DNA from 3 places in the Yersinia enterocolitica subsp. enterocolitica genome. Region 3 is predicted to be linked to each of the others. Evidence: predicted binding sites of a transcription regulator. Region 3 holds the regulator's gene; each other region holds the start of a gene.

Region 1 (6,142 bases), 600 kb from region 3:
AGGAGCGAGACAAGCGCCCAATGATGCGAAAAACATCCTGCATCGCAGGTGCTTCGCCGATGATATCAGCCGTCGGGCCACTGGCCGGTTGGGTGCGAGCGGGTTGTTGTTGCTCTTGATAATGGCTGATAGCCCGCTCAACCAGCGCGACCGCTTCATCAATATCAAAGGGTTTGGGCAGATAATCAAATGCCCCTTGTTGGTAAGCGCTAACTGCTGCGTCTAAATCAGAATGTGCCGTCATTATGATGACCGGAAGCATCGGGTGGCGCTGCTTAATTTGTTTTAGCAGTGCTAATCCATCCATACCGGGCATACGAATATCGGATAACAACACATCCGGGGTTTGCGTGGCAAGAGCATCCAACACCTGGTTACCGGTATCGAAGGTTGCACAGTTCAGGCCCGCTCCAGTCAGTGCACGTTCAAGCACCCAGCGGATGGAGCTATCGTCATCGACGATCCAGACTATCCCTCGTTGCATAGAAACCTCACTGGCGAATAGGCAGGTAAACCGAGAATTCGGTATGTCCCGGCCAACTGTTAAATTCAATTTTACCCGAATGCTGATCGATAAGACTGCGGGCAATCGACAAGCCAAGGCCTGTCCCTCCCTCACGGCCACTGACCATCGGATAGAACAGGGTATCTTGTAATTGCGTTGGTACACCTGGCCCATCATCTTCAATATCAATTCGCGCGGCCAAGCGGTAGCGCACACCATGCAGCGTTATCTGAAATGCGGTACGGGTACGAAGTGTTATCGTGCCGCCAGCTTCACCTAAAGCTTGTAATGCATTGCGGGTGATATTGAGCAGCACTTGTTCAATTTGGTCGGGGTCGTGCGCCAGCTCAGGCAAACTGGGGTCATAATCACGGATTAACGTCACGTTATCCGGTTTTTCCAGTGATACGAGTTGGCAAACCCGTTCAGCAACCTGATGGATGCTTTGTGTTACATGTTGACCAGGCCGCTGTGGGCCTAATAGGCGGTCAACCAAATTACGTAAGCGGTCAGCTTGTTCAATGATGACTTTGGTATATTCCAGCAATGCCGGATCGGGCAGTGCTTTTGACAGTAATTGTGCTGCACCCCGTAAGCCGCCCAATGGGTTCTTAATCTCATGAGCCAACCCACGCACCAAATCTCGAGCGGCGATTTGTTGAGCATGCTGTAGTTGTTCTTGGCTTAGCCGACGTTGGTTATCCATCGGTGCCATTTCCAGCAATATGAAACCTTCCGCCAATGATTGTGCGGTGAGCGATAAAATATGCGCCCGGCCATCAACGACCAGTGTGACTTCGTTATCGGTAAAACTTTGTCCAGACGCCAGACTTTCCCTCATTAGCTCCATATTCAGAGAAAAATAGCCTAATAATTCGGGGAGTGGTGTACCAAAAAGTTTACGAGAGCTTTGCGCCAGAAGTTGCTGGGCCGCGGGATTGGCATAATGAATAGCCAGAGAATCATCTAATAGCAGAATGCTATTAATGAGAGAATTGAGGATCTGCCCAGCATCGGGCAGCGTGCCTGTTGCCATTACGCAGACTCCTGCACATTTTTGGTGCATTAATCCTAGCGGTTCAGTCGCAACTGAGCCAGAGGAATGATGACGAAAACGAAAAGTGGAGAAAAAAGCCCATTATGAAATGGGCTAAAAGTTTCCACGGCAACAAAAAAACTAAAACTTAAACGCTGTAATACAATTCGAACTCAACTGGGTGCGGAGTCATACGAACGCGGTCCATCTCTTCTTTACGCAGTTCGATATAAGCATCGATAGCGTCGTCAGTGAATACGCCACCACGGGTCAGGAACTCGCGGTCTTCGTTCAGTGCAGCCATTGCTTCGTCCAGTGAACCTGCAACTTTTGGAATTTCAGCTTCTTCTTCCGGTGGCAAGTCATACAGGTTTTTGTCCATCGCATCACCAGGGTGAATCTTATTGATGATGCCATCAAGGCCAGCCATCAGCAGAGCTGCGAAGCACAGGTATGGGTTAGCTGCTGGGTCTGGGAAGCGTGCTTCAATACGACGTGCTTTCGGGCTGGCAACCACAGGGATACGGATAGAAGCTGAACGGTTACGGGCAGAATATGCCAACATTACCGGTGCTTCGTAGCCTGGAACCAAACGCTTATAGGAGTTAGTCGTTGGGTTAGCTAAGGCGTTAATGGCTTTTGCGTGCTTGATGATACCGCCGATATAGAACAGCGCCATTTCAGACAGGCCAGCGTATTTGTCACCAGCGAACAAGTTAGTACCGTTCTTGGACAAAGACATATGGCAGTGCATACCTGAACCGTTATCACCGAACATAGGTTTTGGCATGAAAGTCGCAGTTTTACCGAATGCGTGTGCCACGTTGTGCACCACATATTTGTAAATCTGAATTTCGTCAGCTTTTTTGGTCATGGTATTGAAGCGAGTTGCCACTTCGTTCTGACCCGCTGTTGCAACTTCATGGTGGTGCGCTTCAACTACCAGGCCCATTTCTTCCATGGTCAAACACATGGTAGAACGCAGGTCCTGTGAAGAATCGACCGGAGGAACCGGGAAGTAACCCCCTTTGACTGCTGGGCGATGGCCTTTGTTGCCGCCTTCGTATTTGGTGCTGGAGTTCCATGCGCCTTCGATATCATCGATAGCAACGTGGGAACCGCGGATGGAGCTACCAAAACGAACGTCGTCGAACAGGAAGAATTCTGGCTCTGGCCCAAACAATACGGTATCAGCGATGCCAGAAGATTTTAGGAATTCTTCTGCGCGTTTAGAGATAGAGCGCGGATCGCGGTCATAACCTTGCAAGGTACCTGGCTCAAGGATGTCACAACGGATAATCAGTGTGGAGTCTTCGAAGAACGGATCCATAACAGCGGTGCTGGCGTCTGGCATCAGTACCATGTCGGATTCGTTAATGCCTTTCCAGCCACCAATCGAGGAGCCATCAAACATTTTGCCTTCTTCGAAGAAGTCAGCGTTGACCTGATGAGCAGGAATAGTGATGTGCTGTTCTTTCCCTTTAGTATCGGTGAAGCGCAAATCAACAAATTTCACTTCGTGCTCATTCAGCATCGTCAAAACATGTTCAGCGGACATACTTATATCTCCTGGATTTGTCATAGTCGTCGTGGAACGATTACCGTTTTATCCCCTTCGAACTTGAAGTTGCAGGGTTGTTAGCTGCGTTCACTCACCCAAATCACTTACCTAAGTAAGCTCATTGGGATTCATTCATTTGCTGCCTACCTGCAACACCAATTTCTTTGGGTATATATAGTGTTCAGTTATTCATGCTAAACTGCGTCATAAAATCTATTGCGAAATCTATGCCAACTTTCCAAACCCCCCATTTATGCCATATCATAGGGGTCTGCTGATAGTCAGTATGCACCAGGATAGTTATATTGCACTATTTTGGTGCTTCATTTGCGCTATTGGGCACTGTATTGGTGCAATAAGAGGCCGAGAGGCTATTTTTGCACCGTGAAAGGGATCACAAACACACCGCCGTTAGGTTGTTTATAAGAGAATTTTGTGATCTTGTTTAGTCCCTCGCCTAATACGTGTACAATAGCGCGCTATTTCTAAATGCCTGAGGCAAAAAAGCTGTGATCGAGAATCTGCGTAACATCGCCATTATTGCGCACGTTGACCATGGGAAAACCACCCTGGTTGATAAGTTGCTACAACAATCTGGTACGTTCGGTGAACGTGCTGAAGCAACTGAACGTGTAATGGACTCCAACGATTTGGAGAAAGAGCGTGGGATAACCATCCTCGCTAAAAACACTGCCATTAAGTGGAAAGACTACCGCATCAACATCGTGGATACCCCAGGACACGCCGATTTCGGCGGTGAAGTTGAGCGTGTAATGTCTATGGTTGACTCTGTGCTGCTGGTTGTCGACGCAATGGATGGCCCGATGCCGCAGACCCGTTTCGTGACCAAAAAAGCTTTCGCTAACGGTCTGAAACCAATCGTGGTAATCAATAAAGTTGACCGTCCTGGCGCGCGTCCTGACTGGGTTGTGGATCAGGTGTTCGACCTGTTTGTCAACCTGGATGCCACCGACGAGCAACTGGACTTCCCTATCATTTATGCATCTGCATTGATGGGTATCGCGGGTAATGACCACAATGATATGGCGGCAGACATGACACCGCTGTATCAAGCTATTGTTGACCATGTGTCTCCGCCACAAGTTGAGCCTGATGCACCGTTCCAGATGCAGATTTCTCAGCTGGATTACAACAACTATGTTGGTGTTATCGGCATCGGTCGTATCAAACGCGGTAAAGTTAAGCCTAACCAGCAAGTTACTATCGTTGATAGCGAAGGCAAAACCCGTAACGGTAAAGTCGGTAAAGTTCTGACTCACATGGGTCTGGAACGTATCGAAGCTACCGAGGCTGAAGCTGGCGATATCGTTGCTATCACCGGTCTGGGCGAGTTGAACATCTCTGATACCATTTGTGATGTTAATGCTGTTGAAGCTTTGCCAGCACTGTCAGTTGATGAGCCAACCGTAAGCATGTATTTCTGCGTTAACACCTCTCCGTTCTGTGGTAAAGAAGGCAAGTACGTGACTTCACGTCAGATCCTTGAGCGCCTGAACAAAGAGCTGATTCATAACGTGGCACTGCGTGTTGAAGAAACCGAAGATGCTGATGCATTCCGCGTATCTGGCCGTGGCGAACTGCACCTGTCTGTTCTGATCGAAAACATGCGTCGTGAAGGTTTCGAGCTGGCGGTTTCCCGTCCTAAAGTTATCGTCCGTGAAATTGATGGCCGCAAGCAAGAGCCATTTGAAAACGTGACCTTGGACATCGAAGAACAGCACCAGGGTTCAGTCATGCAAGCCATGGGTGAGCGTAAAGCTGACCTGAAAAACATGGATCCAGACGGTAAAGGCCGTGTGCGTCTCGACTACTTGATCCCTGCTCGTGGTCTGATCGGTTTCCGTACTGAGTTCATGACCATGACTTCTGGTACAGGCCTGCTGTACTCCACATTCAGTCACTATGATGATGTGCGTCCAGGCGAGATCGGCCAGCGTCAAAACGGTGTACTGATCTCTAATGGTCAGGGTAAAGCTGTTGCGTTCGCATTGTTCAAACTGCAAGACCGCGGCAAGCTGTTCATCGGTCATGGTACAGAAGTGTATGAAGGCCAAATCATCGGTATTCACTCACGTTCTAATGACCTGACGGTAAACTGCCTGACCGGTAAGCAACTGACCAACATGCGTGCATCGGGTACTGACGAAGCAACCACTCTGGTTCCTTTCCTGAAGAAAACTCTGGAACAGGCTCTGGAATTCATCGATGACGATGAATTGGTTGAAGTGACCCCGCAATCGATCCGTATCCGTAAGCGTCACTTGACGGAAAACGATCGTAAGCGTGCAGGTCGTGGTCCTAAAGAAGATTAATTCTTCTTGGTTCTGCTGATACTTAGGGCGCGAAAAGCGCCCTGAGTTCTATCCTCCGCACCCTTGAAGCTGCAACTGTGTTAGCTTCGCTCACTAACCCGAATCACTTACCGTCGTGCGCTCATCGGGATAAGTTCACTTGCTGCCTTGTTGCAACTCCAAGGTTTTTCTATTTTTTTGCCATTGTTATAAAAATATTATTTTTCCTGACTGACCCCTCCTTTTTCTCCCTCACTCTGTTCAGTTTTCTTTTTTCCCGTTACAGTAAAACTCACCATCTAATTGGGAGAGCGCCATGCTGTATATCTTTGATCTAGGGAATGTGATTGTTGATATCGACTTCAAACGCGTATTGGGTGTCTGGAGTAAATTAAGCAGTGTTCCGTTGGCGACACTGAGTGAGCGCTTTACGATGGGCGAGGTCTTCCAGCAGCATGAGCGCGGTGAAATCAGCGATGAGGATTTTGCCCGTCAGCTGAGTGACGAAATGGGGCTATCGTTGAGTTTCGAACAGTTTGCCGAAGGTTGGCAGGCGGTATTTGTGGCTTTACGCCCTGAAGTCATCTCGATCATGCAAAAGTTGCGGGCCGAAGGGCACCGAGTGGTGGTGCTATCTAATACTAACCGCCTACATTGCAATTATTGGCCACAGCATTATCCCGAAGTTGCTGCTGCTGCCGATCATATGTATCTGTCGCAAGATTTGG
Region 2 (6,142 bases), 1.7 Mb from region 3:
GAAGGGCGATGTCTCCATCGCCCCCAGACTGCTGACAAACCTCGAGAACTCGATCTTGCAAGGTGAAGGCAGGTAGAAGAGTAAAGCGTCCGCGCCAGGGAGGGCGCGGGTCGAGCCCCCAGGGAGGGGTTTATGGCGTCTTTACGATCTGCCTGTTTTCACCGTTACGGGCACTTTGTCATTAACCTCAGGGCGATGTCCCCATCGCCCCTTATTCTGCTACATCATTATTATTTATTCTACTATCAGCGATAACTTACTGATATTATTAACTTACTGATTATAAGCATTTTCGCCGTGGCTGTTGACATCCAGACCTTCGCGTTCTTGCTCTTCTGGTACCCGTAGGCCAACCACCAGGTCAGCAATTTTATAGGCAACGAAAGCAACCACACCGGACCAGACCAAACACACCCCCACACTGAACAACTGTACACCCACTTGATGACCCATAGTGACGCCAGCTGCATAACCTGTGCCGCCCAATGAAGCAGAGGTGAAGACCCCCGTCAGGATACAACCGACAATCCCGCACACGCCGTGGACACCGAACACGTCGCAGGTATCATCGACCCGCAGCCATTTCTTCAGCAGCACCACCCCCCACAGACCGGCAACCCCACCCACTAAGCCGATAATCAGTGCGCCACCGACACCAACAGTACCTGCCGCAGGTGTAATCGCAACCAAACCGGCGATACAACCTGAACATGCACCTAACAAAGACGGCTTGCCACGCAAAATCCACTCAGCAAATACCCAGGAAAGAATGGCACCTGCGGTTGCAACAACAGTATTCAAGAAAGCCAATGCAGCGATTTCGTTAGCGGCGCTGGCTGAACCGGCGTTGAAACCAAACCAGCCGATATACAGAATTGCCGTCCCGGTGAACACCATTGGTAAGTTGTGAGGTTTAAATGCCTCTTTACCAAAACCGGCACGTTTACCCAGTAAGTAAGCCCCAACCAACCCCGCGATCGCGGCGTTAATATGCACTACAGTACCGCCCGCAAAGTCCAGTGCGCCGTCCATTGCCAGGAAACCGCCGCCCCATACCATGTGCGCCATTGGCAGGTATGAGAAGGTGAACCACAGCACAGCAAAAATAAGTACCGCAGAGAAACGGATACGCTCAGCAAATGAACCCACCACCAGAGCTACTGTGATACAGGCGAAGGAAGCCTGGAATACCACATGGATATATTGGTAGAAGGTGCCGCTCAAGCTGGTCAGGCCGATACCTTTGAGCATCGCCATATCGAAGTTACCGAAGAACGCGTTGCCCGTACTGAACGCCAGGCTGTAACCATACAAAATCCATAAGACACAAATTAGCGCAAAACTCACCATGACCTGAGTCATCATTGACAATACGTTTTTGGAACGCAGCAGGCCGCCGTAGAACAGGGCAATACCGGGCACGGTCATAAACAGCACCAACGCGGTGCAAATCATCATAAAGGCATTATCTGCTTTGTCAGCCACTGCCGGTGCAGCAGCCATTGCCAAAGAAGGCAGCATCGCTACCGAACTCAGGCCCAACACGGATAAAAGTTTTTTCATCATCAACCCATCCCTATTCACTAAATTTGAGCCTGCAAATTACAGTGCTGCTTCGTCTGTTTCGCCGGTACGGATGCGAATAACACGTTGCAATTCAGCAACGAAAATTTTGCCGTCACCAATTTTTCCGGTATAAGCGGCCTTACTAATAACATCAATCACTTCATCTAATTGATCATCCGCAATCGCAATATCAATTTTCACTTTGGGTAAGAAATTGACGCTGTATTCCGCTCCCCGATAGAGTTCTGCGTGCCCTTTCTGGCGACCAAATCCTTTCACTTCGGTTACGGTCAACCCCTGAATACCTACTGAGGACAAGGCTTCGCGCACATCCTCCAACTTAAATGGTTTGATAACCACGGTAACCAGCTTCATATTTGCCCCTTCTCGAATTAAGTCGAATTTATGTCGGCCACGAAATACTTATCTTCTACAAAACACTTACCTTTCTTAAAACATTTACTTTTCTTAAAACAAGTAAAGCAAAGGCTATGCCATAAATAATATTGACGAGAATTTAATACTGAAATGGCGAACTGATGGGGGTTGAGATACGCAGCACAATAGCGGTGTGACGAAATAGAGTGGATTGAACAGTTTTTGCGCACCAAAATAGTGCGACACGCGTCACAGAAGTGCACTGCGGTATATTCGCGCTATGGTTTTGCCTGATTATGGTGCGGCAGCTTATTCCTAATAGGCAGTGGCAGAGTTATTGACTGAAATGAAAATTAATATCAGTGGAATGGCGAAAAGTGATGGAGCCGCTGACCCCATCGCTTATTCTTTAACTGACTGCAGTTTCGACTTGATCAATAGCTGCCAAATCTTCACTGACTAATTGCAACTGATACATTTGATAATAACGCCCATGTGCAGCTAGCAACTCTTGATGCTTACCCTGCTCAACAGCCACACCACGGTGCAATACCAAAATAGTATCAGCATCGACAATCGTTGAAAGGCGGTGAGCTATCACCACCAGCGTGGTGTTTTTGCGAATCAACTGCAATGCCCGCTGAATGGCCTGTTCAGTGCCCGAATCAATATTGGCGGTCGCTTCATCCAAAATCAGAATTTGTGGCGCTTGCACCAATACGCGTGCCATCGCCAATAGCTGTTTTTGCCCGACGGATAGCGTGTTGCCCTGCTCCCCAAGCAAACTGTGTAGTCCATCAGGCAACGCTCGGACTAGCGAGGCCAGTTGCACAGTTTCCAGCGCATCCCACACTTGCTGCTCACTAATATCACGACCTAATGTCACATTGGCAAAAAACGAATCAGCCAATACCACTGGGTCTTGCTGCACCATAGCAACGCCCTGTCGCAAAGTTTGATGTGATAATTCGACCAGCGGGCGACCATCAAGCAAAATCTCGCCTTGCTGCACTGGGTAATAGCCCATTAACAGATTTGCCAGGGTACTCTTGCCACTACCGGTATGCCCAACTAAAGCGACAAAGCCGTGTGAAGGCACATCAAGGGAAATATTTTGCAGCACCATTTTATCGTGGCGATAAGCAAAGCTGACATTTTTCACTTGAATATGGCCGCTGGTCAGCGGGCGATCATCGCTACCATATCCTTGCTGGACGCGGTCCATCAAATCGAAAATACGCTCTCCCGCGACCACCGCCTGTTGCAAAATCGACTGCTGTGATGTCAATTCAATCAAAGGCTCATTGAGGCGGCCAAGGTAGTTGATAAATGCATATAGCACCCCAACCCCGACTGAACCTTCCGGGCTGAAACCGAAAAGCAGCAATAAACCGCATAGCACCATGGCAGAAAACAGGCTCAGTAACGGGCGCAGCAGAAAGCCTTCCAGACGCAATGTTTGCATCCGCGCCTTATAATGTGCACGGCTGGCAGACTCCATACGCTCACCAAAACGCGCCTGCTGGCGGAACTGTTGAATAACGCCCATCCCGCTAATGACTTCATTAAAGCCGTCGTTAATATCGGCCACATAGGCCCGCACCCGACGCACAACTGGCGTGCTGTAGCGCTGGTAAATCGCCATAACCACCAGTACCGTAGGAAAAATACAAATAGAAATCAGCGCCATGCGCCAATCCAGACTGAACATCGCCACCAACATTGCACCAATTAACGCCGCACTTTTCAATACCGTCGACACCACCATCACATACAAATCTTTTATGACTTCGGTATCGTTGGTTACGCGGGAAATCAATTGCCCGACAGGTTGAGTATCAAAAGCACTGAGAGGCTGACGCAAAGCTGCGTCCATCACTTCAATCCTGAGCCTTTGAACCACACCGACTGCCGCGCGATTAAACAGCAATGCTTGAAAATAGTGCAATGCGGCTGCCAGCAATTGCAGCAGCAAATAAGCCAAGGCCAGCCCACTGACTAATCCCAAAGGTAACGTGCCTTTCGCCACTACATGGTCAATGAAATAGCTGATCAACAGTGGGCCGCTGACTTCGGCTGCTGCAGCAACCCACAGCATCAGCACCGCCAGCCCTAATGGCTTGCGATAGGGGGAGCCATAAGAAAGCAGGCGCTTGAGGGTTGGCCAAAGTTGCTGAACTTTACTCATCGGTTTTGGCCTCCGACTCACCGTCATCCAATGCTGCCTCTAATTGTTGATAGCGATACATTTCCCGATACCAGCCAGACTGATTCACCAATACATTATGCGTACCGCGTTGCATCACCCCACCATGCTGCAACACCAGAATTTCGCTGGCTTCAGTTAAAGCAGAAAGGCGGTGGGCGCTGATAATCACAGTACGATGCTCGCCCCACTCGCGCAGATTCTTTAAGATTTCATGTTCGGTTTGGCCATCAACCGCAGAAAGTGCATCATCAAGAATCAGAATTTCAGTATCCAACAACAATGCCCGAGCAATAGAAATTCGCTGCTTTTGCCCACCAGACAGCATCACACCGCGCTCACCCACCTCAGTGTCATATCCTTGTGGGAGACGCAGGATGTCTTCATGTACGCTGGCTAAACGAGCAGCGCGTTCGATTTGATCCTGAGTGGCATCAGGTTTACCTAAAGCAATGTTAGCCGCGACCGTATCAGAGAATAAGAAAGGTGTCTGACTAACCACCGATAAACGCCCGCGCCAGTCATGCAAACGGATATCAGACAGCGGATGCCCTTGATAACAAATCATGCCGTCATCAATATCGAATTGCCGCTGAATTAATGCCAATAAGGTACTTTTGCCGGAACCCGTTGGCCCACATAAACCTAACATCTGCCCCGGTGCCAATTTCAGTGATACATCGTGTAAAGCGGGCTTTTCAGCTTCAGGGTAATAGAAATGACGAATATTCACCGCTAAAGTACCGCGATCGTTTGATAATGCGATGTCGCCATCTTTCACGACTGGCGCTTCTTCCAGCAAACTGCGGATACGACTATAGGCAGCACTGCCGCGTTCAACAATATTGAACATCCACGCCAGTGCCAGCATCGGCCAGATCATTAGCCCCAAATACATCACAAAGCTGGTTAACTGCCCTAAGGTGATGCTGTGATTGACCACCATCCAGCTACCACCACCGATGGCTAATAAATTTGCGATACCGATAGCAATATAAATGGTTGGATCAAAACGGGCGTCAATACGAGCGACATACATATTCTTGGCACCCGCTTCCTCAGCAACCTTCGCAAATTGTTGCGACTGACTGTTTTCCAGACCAAAGGCTTTGATCATGCGAATGCTGGTGAGGCTTTCCTGCGCCTGATTATTCAGAGCTGAAAATGCTCCCTGAGCTGACTTAAAACGCTGATGCAGTTGATCGCCGTAATATTTGATAACCACCGCCATGACTGGCATAGGAAGCAATGACAGCAAGGTCAGTTCCCAACTGATTTGCGTGCTCATGACAATCAGCACCGCACACCCCATCACCAGCGAATCTACTAGCGTCAATACGCCCTCACCTGCGGCAAAAACTACGCGGTCAACATCATTCGTGGCGCGTGCCATTAAATCGCCAGTACGGTGACGTAAATAGAACCCAGGAGCCTGGCGGCTAAGTTGGCGATAAAAATTCGCCCGTAACTCCACGGCCAATTGATAGGAGGCCCCGAAAAGTAACACTCGCCAAACATAGCGCAGCAAATATACCACGATGGCCGTCACCAGCATCACGCCAATCCATACCAATAACATATTGGTCGACATCTGTTTGGTGCTGATGCCATCGACAATTACCCCGACCAATTTAGGGGGCAATAATTGCAAAATAGCAATAACGATCAGTAGCAGCACAGCACCTACATAGCGACGCCATTCACGGCGGAAATACCAGCCTAATTGTGCAAACAATCTCACGCAGTTTTATCCATGATCTGACACCGAATAACATCGGTATTTGTTCGCTAAACGCGACAAGGAAGTATACCTGTCATACTTCAAACTGCATGTACGTTGGCTGCTTTCGTTCCCCCCAGTCACTTACGTGAGTAAGCTTTTGGGGATTCGCTTAATTGCCGCCTTCCTGCAACTCGAATTATTTAGGGTATAGAATATCATCGTTAAAATGGTTTTTTATATCCAATAGATGCCAGGCAGCCAACACTTCA
Region 3 (6,142 bases):
CTCGCCGTAGCCTTGCTACAGGCACGGGGCTTTACGCAAGAAGACTTTGCGCTCTCCCATCCGGGTGGCGCACTGGGGCGCAAGTTGTTATTACGAATCAGCGATATCATGCATACCGGAGCCGACATTCCTCACGTCAGCCCTGATGCCTCATTACGCGACGCATTACTGGAAATTACTCGGAAAAATCTGGGTTTAACCGTAATCTGTGACGACTTAATGATGATTAAAGGTATCTTTACGGACGGTGATTTGCGCCGGGTATTTGATATGGGTATTGATTTGAATAATGCGAAAATCGCCGATGTGATGACCAGCGGTGGCATTCGAGTTCGTCCCACCATGTTGGCGGTGGATGCACTCAACCTAATGGAGTCGCGTCATATTACTGCGGTGTTAGTCGCCGATGGTGACCAATTGCTGGGTGTGGTGCATATGCACGACATGCTGAGAGCCGGTGTTGTTTAATAAAAGGTAAATTATGGATAGCACTGTATATCTGGACACATGCTATGGCCCGGTGGCTAGCAGCGTTATGGAACGTGCAGCCAACATTCGCTTATTGATCTGTGATGTTGATGGCGTCATGTCAGATGGCCTGATTTACATGGGCAATCAGGGTGAAGAGCTGAAAGCTTTCAATGTGCGGGATGGCTATGGTATTCGCTGCCTGATAACCTCCGGTATCGAAGTGGCTATTATTACTGGCCGTAATGCCAAATTGCTAGAAGACCGTGCCAACACTTTAGGTATTACCCACCTTTATCAAGGGCAATCTGATAAGCTGGTCGCCTATAACGAGTTATTAGTCGCCTTAAAATGTCTGCCTGAGCAAGTTGCTTATATTGGCGATGACCTGATTGATTGGCCGGTGATGGCACAAGTCGGTTTATCTGTCGCGGTGGCGGATGCCCATCCATTGCTCATTCCCAAGGCGCATTATGTTACACGCATCAATGGCGGCCGCGGTGCAGTACGCGAGTTATGTGATTTGATATTATTGGCCCAAGGTAAACTCGAAGGTGCCAAAGGATTGTCGATATGAGTAAAACAAGACTATGGATAACCTTATCCTTAGCACTGATTGCTTTAGCCCTGATTGGCTGGAATATTTCCGGTTTTAATCAACAAGATACACAAGCTACAATTGATGATAATGAACCCTCATCACAAAGCCAGCATACGGTGACAGTGGTTTTTAATCCGGTCGGGCAACTGAATTATAAATTGGTGGCAGAAGAGGTTCAGAACTTCAGCGCACAACAGCTGACCTGGTTTACCAGGCCGGTGATGACGATGTTTGATGAGAATGCTGTCGCCACCTGGACAGTACGAGCAGATCGCGCCAAGCTGACCGATGATAAAATGCTTTATTTGTACGGTCATGTTGAGGTTGATAGCCTAACCCCTGACGCACAGCTACAAAAAATTAAAACTGATAACGCCCAGGTTAATTTGATCACTCAGGATGTATCCTCCGATGATGAAGTTACCCTCTTTGGTGTTGGATTTACATCTAACGGCATGAAAATGCGTGGCAATTTGCGGGATAAAACCGCCGAGCTGATTGAAAAGGTTAAAACCTCTTATGAAATCCAAAAATAAAATTCTTCATTTTTTGCTTGCCAGCTCACTTTTGGCCGCAAGCCTGCCCGCGTTAGCTTTAACTGGCGATACTGATCAGCCCGTGCTGGTCGACTCGGTCAAACAAGCATTGGATATGGGTGCCAATACCGTCACCTTTACCGACAATGTGGTTATCAAGCAAGGCACCATTGAGATTAAGGCTGATAAAGTCGTGGTGACCCGCCCTGGCGGCGATCAGAGCAAAATGGTCATCGAAGGTTTTGGTAATCCAGTGACTTTCTATCAGATGCAAGATAGCGGCAAACCGGTTAAAGGCCACGGCCAGAAACTGCGTTACGAAGTCGCTAATGATTTTGTCGTCTTGACCGGTAATGCCTATCTGGAGCAGCTTGATAGTAATATCAAAGGTGATCGCATCACGTATCTGGTGAAAAAACAGCAGATGGAAGCCTTCAGTGATAAAGGCAAACGTGTTACCACCGTGCTATTACCGTCTCAATTACAAGATAAAGGGCCAGCAGCTTCAGGCCAAAAGAAGAGTAACTAATCATTTATGGCAACATTAATCGCAGAAAAACTGGCTAAGGCGTATAAAGGCCGTAAAGTAGTCGAAGACGTTAGCCTGAAAGTGAAATCCGGTGAAATTGTCGGTTTGCTTGGGCCGAACGGTGCGGGCAAGACCACCACTTTTTATATGGTTGTCGGCATTGTCCAGCGTGATGCTGGGCGCATTGTGATTGATGACGAAGATATCAGCCTCTTGCCATTGCATGAACGCGCCCTGCGCGGGATTGGCTATTTGCCGCAAGAAGCCTCTATCTTCCGCCGTCTGAGTGTCTTTAACAATTTGATGGCGGTGCTGGAAATCCGGAAAGACCTCTCATCTGAGCAACGTCAGGAGCGGGCTGATGAGTTAATGGAAGAGTTCCATATTACTCATTTACGTGACAGTCTGGGTCAATCGCTTTCCGGCGGTGAACGCCGCCGTGTCGAAATCGCCCGTGCGCTGGCTGCCAATCCCAAATTTATTCTGCTGGATGAGCCGTTTGCCGGGGTTGACCCGATTTCTGTTATTGATATCAAAAAGATAATTGAGCATCTGCGCGACAGTGGCCTCGGTGTACTGATTACCGACCATAATGTGCGTGAGACGCTAGACGTTTGTGAGCGGGCTTATATTGTAAGCCAAGGGCATTTAATCGCTCACGGCACACCACAGGAAATTTTGGCTGACGAACAAGTTAAACGTGTGTATCTGGGTGAGGAGTTCCGCCTTTAATCTTCTCATCACGGCACACTATTAATGATTTTGTTAGCCATCAGGAAAATTGATACCGCATTATGAAGCAAGGTTTGCAACTCAAGTTCAGCCAACAACTGGCAATGACTCCGCAGCTACAGCAGGCTATTCGCCTGTTGCAGCTTTCTACGCTAGAACTCCAGCAGGAGATTCAGTTAGCGCTGGAGAGCAACCCCCTGCTTGAGCAAACTGATCTTCATGAAGAGATAGAGGCAAAAGAAACAATAGACAGTGAATCGCTTGATACCCGCGAAGCACTGGAACAGAAAGATATGCCGGAAGAGTTGCCACTGGATGCTACCTGGGATGAGATTTACACCGCAGGCACGCCGTCGGGTATGGGCAATGATTACAGCGACGATGAACTGCCGGTCTATCAGGGCGAAACCACTCAAACGCTGCAAGACTATTTGATGTGGCAAGTAGACTTGACCCCGTTCTCAGAAACTGATGCCGCCATTGCAACATCGATCGTTGATGCGGTTGATGAAACCGGTTATCTCACTGTGCCACTGGAAGACATTCTGGAAAGCATGGGGGATGAAAACGTCGCATTGGACGAAGTTGAAGCTGTGCTCAAGCGGATACAACACTTTGATCCTATTGGTGTAGCCGCGCGTAACCTGCGCGAGTGCCTATTGGTACAGCTATCGCAATATGACAAAGACACCCCCTATCTCGCTGAAGCACGCCTGGTCATTAGCGAATATCTGGATTTGCTAGGCAACCATGATTTCCGTACGATGATTCGTTTAAGTCGGCTAAAAGAAGATACACTTAAAGAGGCCATTGCCCTGATTCAGTCACTGGATCCGCGCCCAGGTCAGTCTATCAATACCGGGGAATCTGAGTATGTGATTCCAGATGTTCTGGTACGTAAAGACAAAGGGCACTGGACGGTCGAGCTTAATGCCGATAGCATTCCACGCCTGAAAATCAACCAGCAGTACGCAGCGATGGGCAGCAATACCCGTAATGACAGTGACGGGCAGTTCATTCGTAGCAATTTGCAAGAAGCAAAATGGTTGATAAAAAGCCTTGAGAGCCGTAATGAAACGCTATTGAAAGTGGCGCGTTGCATTGTAGAGCAGCAGGTGGCGTTTTTTGAAAATGGGCCTGAATTTATGAAACCCATGGTGCTGGCAGACATTGCCCAAGCCGTGGATATGCATGAGTCGACAATTTCCCGTGTGACCACGCAGAAGTTCCTGCACAGTCCTCGAGGCATTTTCGAACTGAAATATTTCTTCTCCAGTCACGTCAATACAGATAGCGGAGGCGAAGCTTCTTCTACTGCGATTCGTGCACTGGTGAAAAAATTGGTTGCGGCAGAAAATCCTGCCAAACCACTTAGTGACAGTAAACTGACCACACTATTATGTGAACAAGGCATTATGGTGGCTCGGCGAACCGTCGCGAAGTATCGAGAGTCGTTATCCATCCCGCCGTCAAACCAGCGTAAACAGTTGGTTTGACCTGAACTGAGAAGGAAGACACTATGCAACTCAATATTACCGGACATCATGTCGAAATAACCGACGCATTACGCGAGTTTGTTACCACTAAATTTGCCAAACTTGAGCAATATTTTGATCGCATTAACCAAGTGTATGTGGTTTTAAGTGTCGAAAAAGTAAAACAAATTGCAGAAGCCACGGTACATGTGAATGGAGGCGAGTTGCACGCAAGTTCAGAGCAGGAAGATATGTACGCCGCAATTGATATTTTGGTTGATAAACTGGCCCGCCAGTTAAACAAACACAAAGATAAATTGAAACAACATTAGGAACCCTTGTTGCTGTTATATAGCCTGGATAGTTCGAGTTACGTACATGCAGCTTGAAGTATGATGGATACACACAGCAAAGGTTCTACACTCGCTACCTAACCTGATGCCAGCAGAGAAGAATATTCCGCTGGCATCAGGCGTAAAACAGCGCTTAAGTGAAAGATGAAATGATCAACGATCCAGCATTGCAATTAAGCTCGGTATTAAATATCGAGTGCACCAAAAGCTCCGTACATTGCTCAAGTAAAAAACGGGCTTTGGAAATTATCAGCGAGTTAGCTGCCAAACAGCTTAACCTGCCGTCACAGGTCGTCTTCGATGCTGTGTTAACCCGCGAACGCATGGGCAGTACAGGCATTGGTAGTGGTATCGCGATACCTCATGGCAAGCTGGAGGAAGATACACTGCGTGCTGTAGGTGTATTTATCCGCTTGGAACAACCGATTGCTTTCGATGCTATTGATAACCAACCGGTTGATCTATTATTTGCCTTGTTGGTTCCAGCAGATCAATGTAAAACTCACTTACACACTTTGTCTTTAGTGGCCAAGCGATTAGCTGATAAAACAGTGTGCCGCCGTTTACGAGCAGCGCAAAGTGATGACGAGCTTTATCAAATCATCACTGAATTACCGCCAGAAACAGAATAATTAGGCAGTAACGTCGTTTTATCCGTTATGCCCGGCTCCTTAGCCGGATTACAGGGTTCTACAAGGGGAGTCACTCACATGGTGCTGATGATTGTCAGCGGCCGTTCCGGTTCAGGGAAGTCTGTTGCTTTGCGCGCATTGGAAGATATGGGCTTTTATTGCGTCGATAACTTACCCGTGGTTCTGTTGCCGCAATTGGCAAGTACACTTGCCGATAGGAATATCTCCGCTGCAGTGAGCATAGACGTACGCAATATGCCTGAGTCTCCTGAGGTATTTGAGCATGCCATGACCCAACTGCCAGACAGCTTTTCACCGCAGTTGCTATTTTTAGATGCTGACCGCAATACGCTGATTCGTCGCTATAGTGATACCCGTCGTCTGCATCCGCTGTCGACCAAAAACCTGTCATTAGAAAGCGCTATCGATGAAGAGAGCGACCTGCTGGAGCCTTTGCGCTCGCGGGCTGACTTGATTATTGATACCTCTGAAATGTCAGTACATGAATTAGCTGAAATGCTCCGCACCCGCCTATTGGGTAAACGTGAGCGCGAGTTAACCATGGTGTTTGAATCCTTCGGCTTTAAACACGGCATTCCTATTGATGCAGATTATGTCTTCGACGTACGCTTCCTGCCTAACCCGCACTGGGACCCTAAATTACGCCCGATGACAGGTCTGGATAAGCCGGTGATCTCCTTCCTTGATCGCCATACTGAAGTGCATAACTTTATTTATCAGACCCGCAGTTATCTGGAACTGTGGTTGCCGATGCTGGAAACCAATAACCGCAGTTATCTGACGGTCGCTATTGGG

The links. Region 3 encodes sigma-54, which starts transcription at its own class of promoters, with help from an activator protein. Its sites were predicted from a motif close to GTTGGCACANNTTTCGCTNT; they were not measured.
Positions count from the first base shown of each region.
Region 1: a site for sigma-54 is predicted at 3,318-3,337, ahead of glnA (glutamate--ammonia ligase). Genes of this name have one in related genera too.
Region 2: a site for sigma-54 is predicted at 2,046-2,065, ahead of glnK (P-II family nitrogen regulator). Genes of this name have one in related genera too.

Region 1 is NZ_LR590469.1:3,365,989-3,372,130, forward strand. Features, by position in the region: gene glnG (nitrogen regulation protein NR(I)) at 1-484, opposite strand, end outside; gene glnL (nitrogen regulation protein NR(II)) at 492-1,541, opposite strand; gene glnA (glutamate--ammonia ligase) at 1,690-3,099, opposite strand; gene typA (ribosome-dependent GTPase TypA) at 3,612-5,435, shown strand; gene yihX (glucose-1-phosphatase) at 5,731-6,142, shown strand, end outside.
Region 2 is NZ_LR590469.1:4,492,937-4,499,078, reverse strand. Features, by position in the region: gene amtB (ammonium transporter AmtB) at 274-1,563, opposite strand; gene glnK (P-II family nitrogen regulator) at 1,603-1,941, opposite strand; gene FGL26_RS21070 (SmdB family multidrug efflux ABC transporter permease/ATP-binding protein) at 2,354-4,132, opposite strand; gene FGL26_RS21065 (SmdA family multidrug ABC transporter permease/ATP-binding protein) at 4,125-5,891, opposite strand.
Region 3 is NZ_LR590469.1:2,770,585-2,776,726, forward strand. Features, by position in the region: gene kdsD (arabinose-5-phosphate isomerase KdsD) at 1-468, shown strand, start outside; gene kdsC (3-deoxy-manno-octulosonate-8-phosphatase KdsC) at 482-1,045, shown strand; gene lptC (LPS export ABC transporter periplasmic protein LptC) at 1,042-1,605, shown strand; gene lptA (lipopolysaccharide ABC transporter substrate-binding protein LptA) at 1,589-2,134, shown strand; gene lptB (LPS export ABC transporter ATP-binding protein) at 2,141-2,866, shown strand; gene rpoN (RNA polymerase factor sigma-54) at 2,929-4,362, shown strand; gene hpf (ribosome hibernation promoting factor) at 4,386-4,673, shown strand; gene ptsN (PTS IIA-like nitrogen regulatory protein PtsN) at 4,844-5,326, shown strand; gene rapZ (RNase adapter RapZ) at 5,405-6,142, shown strand, end outside.